2 linked regions of the Filimonas effusa genome follow. The protein of the gene in region 1 interacts with the protein of each later gene in a pairwise test. Links are inferred from orthologs where the notes say so. Each region holds a gene or a part of one and is shown on either strand. Other genes may lie near its edges.

The links.
Region 2: the proteins of pepE (region 1) and pepT interact in binary tests that used the Escherichia coli proteins (3 or more experiments, as listed by UniProt). The link is inferred for Filimonas effusa from one-to-one orthologs.

What each region holds. Positions count from the first base shown.
Region 1 is NZ_SDHZ01000001.1:619,733-625,126, forward strand. What follows is about bases 931-3,767. They hold pepE (dipeptidase PepE), read right to left. Parts: upstream 2,783-3,767; coding sequence 2,078-2,782; downstream 931-2,077. Other genes in these bases: ESB13_RS02315 (SET domain-containing protein), read right to left, coding at 931-943; ESB13_RS02320 (EamA family transporter), read left to right, coding at 1,090-2,085; ESB13_RS02330 (cation diffusion facilitator family transporter), read right to left, coding at 2,840-3,767. In the rest of the region: ESB13_RS02305 (response regulator transcription factor), read left to right, coding at 1-103; ESB13_RS02310 (LytTR family transcriptional regulator DNA-binding domain-containing protein), read left to right, coding at 104-502; more of ESB13_RS02315, read right to left, coding at 509-930; more of ESB13_RS02330, read right to left, coding at 3,768-3,808; ESB13_RS02335 (DUF6377 domain-containing protein), read left to right, coding at 4,110-5,394. UniProt on the Escherichia coli protein: Hydrolyzes dipeptides containing N-terminal aspartate residues. May play a role in allowing the cell to use peptide aspartate to spare carbon otherwise required for the synthesis of the aspartate family of amino acids.
Region 2 is NZ_SDHZ01000001.1:1,103-6,565, reverse strand. What follows is about bases 1,744-4,649. They hold pepT (peptidase T), read right to left. Parts: upstream 3,869-4,649; coding sequence 2,618-3,868; downstream 1,744-2,617. Other genes in these bases: ESB13_RS00015 (DNA/RNA non-specific endonuclease), read left to right, coding at 3,964-4,649; ESB13_RS00025 (SPFH domain-containing protein), read right to left, coding at 1,744-2,587. Outside these bases: prmC (peptide chain release factor N(5)-glutamine methyltransferase), read left to right, coding at 1-311; ESB13_RS00035 (ExbD/TolR family protein), read right to left, coding at 320-718; ESB13_RS00030 (MotA/TolQ/ExbB proton channel family protein), read right to left, coding at 779-1,444; more of ESB13_RS00025, read right to left, coding at 1,652-1,743; more of ESB13_RS00015, read left to right, coding at 4,650-4,914; ESB13_RS00010 (CPBP family intramembrane glutamic endopeptidase), read left to right, coding at 5,120-5,463. UniProt on the Escherichia coli protein: Cleaves the N-terminal amino acid of tripeptides.

The DNA.
Region 1 (5,394 bases):
CACCGTTAATGAGCATCTGAAACGCGTATTCCGTAAACTGAATGTAAACTCCAGGGTAAAACTAATTAATAAGGTAGTAGCTGACTTTAATTTGAAAGAATAAATGGAAAACGACACTGTACAAAAGGAATATTTACTGAAAGGAGAGAATAAAAAGGAACTGCTGGACGTGGAACCTGAAAAGGTTATTTGCCTTCATGCCGCTGATAACTATGCCCGCATTTTTTATATCGATGAAGAAGATCGTATCTGCTCGGTTTTATTCAGAAGCTCATTGAAAAAGCAGGAAGAACTGCTTTCCCGGTATCCCTTCTTTTTCCGTTGTCATAAACGATACCTGGTGAATGTAATTCACGTACACGAAGTTGCAGGTAACGGAGTAAACCTGAAATTAAGACTGCAATGCATGAAAGGACTGATTCCGGTAAGCAGAACACTGCACCAGCAAACGCTGGCATTGCTGGAACAGTATACCGATTGCCTTGGATTCGCTGAAGGATAAGGGATACTACTTATCCCTTTTTTCTTTTTCTTCCAGTTTCTTGTTGAATCGTACAACCTGCCAGTACTCTTTTCCATAGCTAACGAAGATCTCGCTGCCGGCAGGAATATCTTTTTTAGCTTCCAGGAATACGCGAACGCCTTCTTCTACATATTCAGCATTGTTAACTACGCCCTTTATTTTTACCAGTCCGCCTGCATCATTTGCATAACGGGCCAATGATTCGGGGTGACCGCTGGCATCTATTACGTGATTACGCTTCACGTAAAAAATATACCCGTTGGTGCCGTTTTTATGATCAACCTCCTTCCAGGTGGTTATTGTTCCTGTGTATTCAAGTATGCGGGTACCTTTGGTAATAAGCTTTTTGGTAAATAAACCCTTTCCTGCACCAGGAAGGGTAGAACGCTTAACTACAAGCTGCTTTTCTAATAATGACATAAGCGGCAAGTTACGTATTGGCTTTGTAATACTATAACCTCGCAGGCATTTTCCTGAAAATATACTTCCCTGACAATGATAAGAATCATATTGCCGGAGCCCCCGGAATCTTTGAACTTCGCTTTGTTTTAATGGACCTTTGTCATATGAAATCTTCGATGTATTATCTTGCTGCCCTCACTTCTTTTGTTATCTGGGGCTTTTTTAGTCTGGTGCTTAAACCGCTTGCCGCTTACGCTTCACTTGATATCCTTTTCTATCGTGTGTTCCTGTGCGCTGCACTAATGCTTGTTATAAGTTTGTTTTTCCGCCGTAAAGCACTAACTGATGCAAAAGCACAGTTTAGGGATATGTCTGCGGGTAAAAAATGGGAAGTGGCAGGCCTTACGCTCGGTGGTGCACTGTTCCTCTTTGCCAACTGGTTCTTTTTTATCTACGTAATGAACCATATCAGCGTTAACGCTTCCTCTTTTGCTTTTCTCGTTTGTCCCATTATGACAACCGTGCTTGCCTTTTTTCTGCTGCGCGAACGTCTTACCAAATGGCAATGGGTGGCAGTTGTATTCAGCGTATTCAGCTGCGTGATCCTTTCTTTTAACCATGTGAAAGATATGCTCTATGGCCTTGTAGTGGCTTTTACCTATGCGCTTTACCTGGTAAGCCAGCGAAAGAATACCGGCATCGATACTTTCCTGGTACTTACAGTTCAGATAGTATTTTGTGCATTGCTTGCCTTGCCCTTCTATCCGGCTTATCGCGAAGCGGTGCCTGTAGAATGGTCGTTTTATGCGTTTATACTTGTGATTGCAGTAGTATTTACCATTATTCCTTTATTCCTTAATCTTTGGGCGCTTCAGGGAATAACCTCCTCTGCCATTGGTATCCTGCTATATGTGAATCCTCTTGTGAATTTTTTACTCGCGGTAGCCTATTATCACGAAGAAGTAAATGCGCAGCAGCTTTGGGCCTATGCTATCGTATTGTTGTCTGTGATAATCTTTAACGAACAATATCTGTTCCGGAGAAGCCGTAATAAGATCTCTCCTGTTACAGCAGCGGTTCCGCCGGAACAAAAGAACACGACCGTGCCCACCGCCGCTGTCAGGCAACAACGTTCCCGGCCCGCAGAGCCTGTTAGCTGAGTGCTATCGGATGCCAGGGCGACAGCTCATAAGGTGCTTTGTCGTGCTCAAATATCCTTGCACTGCGTGTGCCTTCCAGCGTTATCTCGCTGCCTTTTACCCGTATCCAGCTGCCTTCGCGCAAGCCTACCACAGGTGTTTGCTGCTGGGTATGAAACTCCCTGATCCGGGTTTCCCTGGTTTCTCCCATATGGGGCAAGTCGGGTATAGGATCAAGATAATGCGGGTTCAGATTGAACGGCACAAGCCCCATGGTCTCAAAACTGGGGGGATAAACGATAGGCATATCATTGGTCGTTTGCATATTGCAGCCGCCGATATTACTGCCCGCACTGGTGCCCAGGTAAGGCTTCCCGTTTTCAACTTCATGGCGCAAAACGTCCATCAGTGCCAGCTCGTGTAACTGTTTTACCAGCAGGAAGGTGTTGCCGCCACCGGTAAAAAAAGCTTCCCCGTTTTGCAGCGCCTCAGCAGGTGAAGGAAAACGATGCAACCCCGTCACCTTTATATGCAGCGGCGCAAAAGCAGCCGCAGCTCTTTCTGTATAATCATCATGACTGATCCCTCCGGGGCGTGCATATGGAATAAAGAGCACTTCCCTGACCCCGCCAAACAACTCTTTCATCACCGGCAAAAGATAAGAGAGATATTCTTCCCCATGCAAAGTAGACGTACTTGCCAACACTATATTTTTCATACCTGCAAGGTAAGAATAGATAGCAGATGGTGGACGGGAGTGCCTTTTTTGTGTATGCTAACACCGCTCCAGCCCGCAATGTTCATCACTTGTCTCCACCTGTAGGGTAGCATGCTGAATTCCCTGCGACTGTAACAGCGCAATAGCCTCCCGCCTTACTCTTGCTGCCTCCTGCATACCCGACGTATCCGCTACTACAAGGTGGCCGCTAAAGATAATATAACTGCCGTCCATCGTCCACAAATGCAGATCATGTACAGCTATTACATCCGGTATCTGCAATAATGCTTCTTCAACCTGTCCGGGATGTATATTTTTGGGTGTAGCCTGCATGAATATCCTGAAGCTGCTTCTGAGGTTACGAACAGCATTGTATAGTATGAATACGGCCACGGCTAACGATAATAACGGGTCTATCCAATACCACTGCGTATAATGCATGATAATACTGCCCGCCAGCACAGCAACCCAACCCAATACATCTTCCAGCAGGTGAAGCATCACGGCTTTCTGATTCAGTGAATCACTTCCTTTGGATAATTTCAAAGCAGCTGCTCCATTAAATATAAGTCCTAATATCGCAAGCCACATCATGCCTCCCGTACTTACAGGTTCAGGATGCCAGAAACGGGGAATGGCTTCACTAATGATAAAAACAGAACCGGCAACAAGTATCACCGAGGTGATTGTAGCGGCAAAGGGAGAAAAACGCCGGTTGCCATAAGTGTATGAAGGCGTCCGCCCTTTCAGCGAATGTTTTTCAAGCCACATCGCTACAGCAATGGCAATACTGTCTCCCAGATCATGTACCGCGTCCGATAAAATAGCTACCGAATTAGTGGCTAGCCCCCCTATAAATTCAATAATGGTAAATGATAAGTTTAATAGTAATGCCAGCGTGAGGTTCTTAACCACCGGATGTACATGTGGCCCCTCATGATGATGATCGTGCCCGTGCCCGTTTCCCTCATGTGAATGAGTATGGCTACAGGTTGCTGAATGTGTATGCGGGTGACTATGGTTCATTGCCTGCCGTTATTTATAATTGTACAAAGTTCGGTACGAAAAGCGCTCCATTCTTGTCCGCATAAAAGTAATGGTTGGATAAATCACGGTTTTTCCGCAACGCGAAACAAATTCGTAACCGCTCCAATGCCGCTTTCGACCTGCTTTAAAGCCGTATTAAAGCCGCATTGGAGCTGCCCTGAAGCCGATTTAGCGTGTTCGGTGCGCCGCTCCCTTACCGCTTTTTATCCCTCCTATAGACCGCTCCCGGCGGGCAGCTATTACCTAACTTGGTTATATTTGATCCTTAAACAATTGCCTGGTGTTCAAAAGAAGTTTGCTTGGTGTCGTTCCGGGAATAATGCTATCGCTTATGGGGTATGCCACTCCTGCCGATTCGGTAATGGCGGTCCTGGATAAAACTGTGGCCGAAAAAGCAAAATTCGCAGCCTGGAAAGAACAACAGATTGCCGCTCTCCGCAGTTCGGCCATTCGTTTGACGCCTTATGACTACAACAAAGCTATGTACGATGCCTTCCGCAAATTCAGGCTCGATTCGGCCTTGTTTTATGTACGCACGAACTTCGAAACCGTACAACATTCCGGTAATAAAGAACAACTTCAGGAAGCCGCTCTCCAACTGGCGTCTATCTACTCATTCGTTGGCCGCTATCTCGAAGCAGAAGACCTGCTGAATTCTGTAAACGTCCACCAGCTGCCTGCAGGCCTTGTGCCTGTTTACTACGAAGCACGCCTGCGTTTCTTTGAGCATTATAGTACCAGCAGCAAGGGACACGCAGGTGGATACCGCAGCCGCGCTGCTACCTACCGCGATTCTCTTATTGCAGTCATCGACACTGCATCATCGTCCTGCAAGCTCCTGCTTGCCGAACGCGATATAGAGCTCGGACACCCGCAGATAGCAGAACAAAACCTGCTCCGTTTACTGCCCTTACTCGCCGAAGAGCATAGCGAATACGCCATGGCCGCCTACCTGCTCGCCAAGATCTACGGAAAACAGAAAAACCAGGAGCTCGAAAAACTATACTACGCCCGCTCTGCCATTGCCGATCTGCGCAATGCCGTGAAAGACCAGGCCTCGATCCTCAACCTCGCCCTCATCTGTTATGCCAATGGCGACATCGACAGGGCCTACCTCTATACCCGCTCAGTAATAGAAGATGCCCTATTCAGTAAACTGCAGTTCCGGACCATTCAGCTATCCGAATTCTTTTCCATCATCAATGCCGCCTACCAGGAACGCGAAGCTGCCCGCAAAAGCCAGCTCCAGGTTGCCCTTTGGGCCATTAGCCTGCTGTCCTGCTTCTTAATCCTGGCAGTTGTCTATGTCTATAAACAAATGAAAAAGCTCTCCCGCATGCGCGAAGAGTTGTATGAGGGAAGCCGGAAACTTACAGCACTCAACACGGAAATAGTACATGCTAACGAACAGCTCCGCGAACGCAACGCCCAGCTCTCCGAGGCCAACCACGTAAAAGAAGAATATATCGCTCATTTCTTCGACCTCTGTTCCTCCTACATCAATAAACTCGAAAACTACCGCAAAACACTCCAGCAAAAAGCTACCTCCAGGAAAATGGACGAAC
Region 2 (5,463 bases), 620 kb from region 1 along the record:
ATTGTATTGTAAGTAATCCGCCTTATATAAGAATGCTCGAAAAAGCCGATATGTTTCAGAATGTATTGGCATATGAGCCCTCGCGCGCACTATTTGTTCCGGATAATGATCCGCTGCTTTTCTATCGCGCTATCACTGCGTTTGCAGGAAAGCATCTTACTAACGGCGGAAGTCTCTACTTCGAGATCAATGAAGCACTGGGAAAAGAAATGATCGCTTTGCTGGAAGAAATGCAGTTCTCCGAAATTACTTTAAGAAAGGATCTGCAGGAAAAAGACAGAATGATACGGGCCAGATTTATTGCCCGGTAGCTCACAAACTATTTCACGTTTGCTACTACCCTGGCTCCTGCTTTTTTAGCGGCTTGCATAATGCGGAAAACCTCTCCGTAATGGGAGATAGTGTCGGCATTAATCACAACGGAAGGCGTATCTACATTAGGACGTGCTTTATCAACTTCCATTTTGAGGAGAGAATCGAGCATGTTTATCGCAACAGGAGATTGCCCCAGGTAAATATTCTGGTCTTTGTCGATGGAAACAACAATGGTTTGTTTAGCCTTGGTATCTTTCTGGCCTTTGGGGTTGTTGACCCTTACCACGTTAGGATTGGCAAGCGTTGAAACGATGAGGAAAAACAGTAACAGAATGAACAGGATATCGTTCAATGCACCTGTATGCACTTCAGGGTGCGACTTTAACCTTTTTCTGATATTCATACTGTTACTGCTTTATAGAAATTCAATACTGTTTCCGGCTATGGTTCCGGGTATTGTTTATTATCGTGTTGGTTCCTGTAAAATGTCAATAAATTCAGCACTTGCGCCTTCCATTTTATTGGCTGTTTTATCGACCTGGGTTGACAGAAAATTATGTAATACGTAAGCGATAAGACCAATGATAAGGCCGGTACCGGAAGTGATCATTTTAACGTAGATGCCACCAGCAATAACGCTAAGCTCAAAGTTACCGGTACTGTTGATATCGTAGAACAGTTGGATCATACCAACAATTGTACCGAGGAAACCAAACATAGGAGCAATACCTGCAACAAGAGAAAGCACGGAGAGGTTGCGTTCCATTTTATACATCTCAAGCTTACCAACATTTTCCATACTTTTTTCGATAGCGTCAATAGGTTTGCCGATACGCTGGAGACCTTTATCAATCATCCGTGCAACAGCATTGTCAGTATTACGGGCCAGGTTCCTGGCGCCGGTAATATTACCGCTCATGATGTTATCACGAATGATACTCATAAAGTTCGACTCGATGCGGGAAGCTTTACGTATTGCGATCAAACGTTCAAAGAAAACGAAGATGGTGGCAACAAGCAAGAGATAAAGCGGATACATGATCCAGCCACCTTTGCTGAGCAAGCTCATGAGAGAGATCTTTTCCGGCGCTGCTGTTGCGGCCTGCGCCACCTGCAATAATATTCCCATTAAACTGGTTTTAAGTACCTGCTAAAATAATCTGAAAGACAAAAGAACGTTTCTGATGTTAATAAATTTCAGAACACCAGCATTTTAAGAAACATTTATCCTTTATTTTCAGTCGTTTCAAACGCTTCCGGCATACTTGCAAAGCTGCTGGTTGCCCTGGTTTATACCTTTGAACCGCCCGCCCGCATCCTGTAAAACCGATTTTCCTTACGACTTGTAGTCGTTTGTCAGCTTCATCATCGCCATGATCTGGTTCATGTTCTTCTCCATACCGTCGGGACTGCCATCGAGGAAGATGATGTTGCCTTTACCAACTTCAGCGAAGTTCTTAATGGCTTCAGTCCACATACTGAACAGGATCACGTTGGTATCGAGGTTGGCCTGTTTCATCTGTTCTGCCGCCATGCTCATACCGCGGGCCACCTCTTCACGGAAGAGCGCTACCCCCTGACCGCGCAATCTTGCCGCCTCGCGTTCCGCTTCGGCTGCAATCTTAATAGCGTTACCTTCTGCCTCTGCCGACTTTGTTTTAGTGATCAGCAGCGCCTGGCCTTCGTTTTCAGCAGCAGCTTTCAGGTTGTTACTTGCCACCACTTTACTCATGCTATCCATAATAGCTTTGTCGAAGGTAATGTCATTGATCTGAAGGTCGAGCAGATGATAGCCCCAATCTTCGAGCACATGGTCTACTTCCATTTTTACAGAATCAACAATATCCTTACGCAGGGCAAGGATCTCGGCCTGACGTTTTGTAGCCACATAGGAGCGGATATTACCTTCAATGGTTCTTATAAGGGCCTGCATGAGGTCTCTGTCGCTGATGAACTTGAAGGCTACCTTTTTAATGGTCTCCTCTTCCGCATTCATTACGGCATAGAGCAACATGCTTTTAAAATAAACGTTTGCCTGGTCAAGTGTCACCGCCTGGAACTCGAGCTCTACGGAGCGGTTTTGCACACTTACCCTTCGATAGATCTGCTCTACAAGGGGTATTTTAAAGTTAAGACCGGGGCGCAGTATACGCTGATACTTACCGAACATGGTGACCACGGCAATGGTGGCCTGATTAACGGTGACAAGTCCGCTGAAAATAATAAATAAGATCAGCAGCAACCACCATCCATAGGAAAGAAAGAAACTCATGTTTTTTCATTTTGTTGGTGGAAATGTACGCTATTTCGCTCTTTCTTCCCAAACAGCGGCAAGATGCACAAGCACTTCTACTGCCTTTTCCATGTCTTTTACACCTATCCATTCATGTTTGCTATGAATAGCCTGCATACCCGTGAAGATATTGGGGCAAGGTAATCCCATAAAACTCAACCTGCTGCCATCGGTACCACCGCGGATAGGCTCATTACGCACGGTAAAACCGGCCCTTTTATAAGCTTCCTCTGCATTGGCAGTGAGCTCAGGGTATTGCGACACTATTTCTTTCATGTTGCGGTACTGTTCTTTCACCACAAAGTCCATTTGCGCTTTGGGATGTTTGTTCAATACCTCCTGCGCCAGTTGGCGGAGCTTGTTTTCATGATCCGGCAGCTTCGCTGATACAAAGTCACGGATAATGAAATCGATGGTTGCTTTTTCTGCAATACCATTTACTGCAACAGGATGCACGAAACCTTGCCTTTCTATAGTGGTTTCAGGACTCCATTCCTGTGTGGGCAGTGCAGCCAGAATTTCGCCGGCTATTTTCAGGGAATTAACCAGTTTATCTTTTGCATAACCCGGGTGTGCAATAACGCCATGAACAGTAATGGTAACGGCATCGGCACTGAAAGTTTCATCTTCGAAGGTTCCCGCTTCTCCCCCATCTAGCGTATAGGCGAAGTCGGCACCCAGCTTTTTAAGATCAACATGGGCTGTGCCACGGCCTACCTCTTCATCAGGCGTGAATAGTATCTTTATTTCTCCGTGTTTTACTTCGGGATGATTTACCAGGAAATGAGCCATATCCATGATCTCGGCCACACCGCTTTTGTCATCGGCGCCGAGTAGGGTAAAGCCGCTGGCTGTGATGATATCGCTACCAATATGTTCTTTGAGATAAGGGTAGTCTTCTATTTTAATAACCTGTGTAGGATCGTCGGGCAATAGGATGTCTTTGCCATCGTAGGCTTTGTGTACGAGTGGTTTTACATTGGTGCCGCTGCAGTCGGGCGCTGTGTCAACATGACTGCAGAAACAGATAACAGGTACTTTTTTATCGGAATTTGATGGAATAGTTGCATATACATAACCGTATTCATCCATATGGGCGTCTTTCAAACCCAGCAGCAGCAGTTCACCCGCCAGTAATTCGCTCAGGTTCTTTTGCTTTTCGGTGGTAGGGCTGGCATTACTGGCAGGATCGCTTTGCGTATCGGTTTGCACGTAACGGAGGAATCTTTCGGTAACGGTAAATGCATAATTCTGCACCATAATTCACTGTTTAGGCTGCGAATTTCGATTAAATTCATTATTAAATAACAAAGAGTTCTTTCTTTTGCGTTAGTATCCTAACGACTAAGATATACATGATGAAGTTCAAACTTTCCGTATCCAGCGTATTAGCAGTATCCTTGCTGCTGATAGTGTCATGCTCCAAGCAATCGACAAACACCAATCCGGGCACGAATCCCGATCCGGCTACCCCTGTCCCCGGGCCGGCCGATACCATTACTTCCGGCGCCAATAACAATATGCGTTTGGGCAATCCCACGATGGCAAAACCCGAGTCCGCCATGAACGAAAACTACCTGATCAACCAGGTTTATTATATTGAATCGTACAGCCGCAACCGCGGCATTCCCAACTGGGTTAGCTGGCATTTCCAGAGTGAAGACAAAGGTACTGTTGGAAGACAGGATGACTTCCGGCCCTTTACCGGTTTGCCTTCCGGGTGGTACCAGGTGGCAGGCAACAGTTATAGCTATGCAACGAACGGTTTCGACAGGGGGCATAATTGCCCCTCAGGTGACCGTACTTCAAGTTATGTAGCCAACAGTTCTACCTTTTATATGACCAATATGATACCTCAGTCTCCTAACCTGAACCAGGGGCCATGGAGCGAACTGGAAGATCAGCTGCGGGATAATTTTGTAGGTACTTCAAATGAAGCATATATTATTATGGGTTCTTATGGTCAGGGAGGCCTGGGACGCGGCAAAACCGATACGGCAAAAACTATCGACAACGGCAGGGTTACCGTACCCAAGAAGGTGTGGAAGGTTGCTGTTATCTTACCCAAGGCCGACGGCGATGACCTTATGCGTATCACTGCCAATACAACCATACTGGCAGTTAATATGCCTAATGCCGAGAACCTTTACGGTACCAGTGATGCAGAAAGAAAAGCCTGGCGGAATTACCTTACAACGGTTGCAGAAATTGAGGCCGATGCAAAGTTGCATGGGGTTGAATTAAACCTGTTATCGAATGTCCCTGAAGCAGTGAGAACTGCATTGAAAGCTAAGAAATACCAATAAAGAACAGAGATGGTAATGCAATGATGCCAAGGGAGCGTTATCCCGAGAACGGGGGCCGGGAACGGTTGTGACTGCTTTCCACGAAAGCCGGCAGGCATAAGAAAAAGCAGATATTAGGGATGATTTGTCTACTGTCATATCCCTAATTAAAGTGGGATTACAGGTTTATGCATGTCTGTATATTGTGGGCTTGAAATAACCACCAATGTACAAGAAACCCTTAATTGGAAGCGGGTTGCTGCGCGTGCTTATATTTATCTTTTTTGTTGTTACGATAGCAGTACTCCTTTATATCCCGGTCTTCAAGCGTTTTCTTCCGTCGGATCCCGGCAGTCCTGAGGCTCAGAAGTTTCCCCAGGTGATCTTATATTACCTCATCACCAATGGCTTTATGTTGTTGCCTGTTATTGTTTGCTGTAAATGGATCGACCGCCGGCCACTCTCCTATCTTGGTTTCAAATGGGAAGGATTTGAAGGCGACGCATGGGGTGGCATGTTCTCTGCCATTCATATCACTACTACCGGCACCTTATTGCTTATTCTTACCGG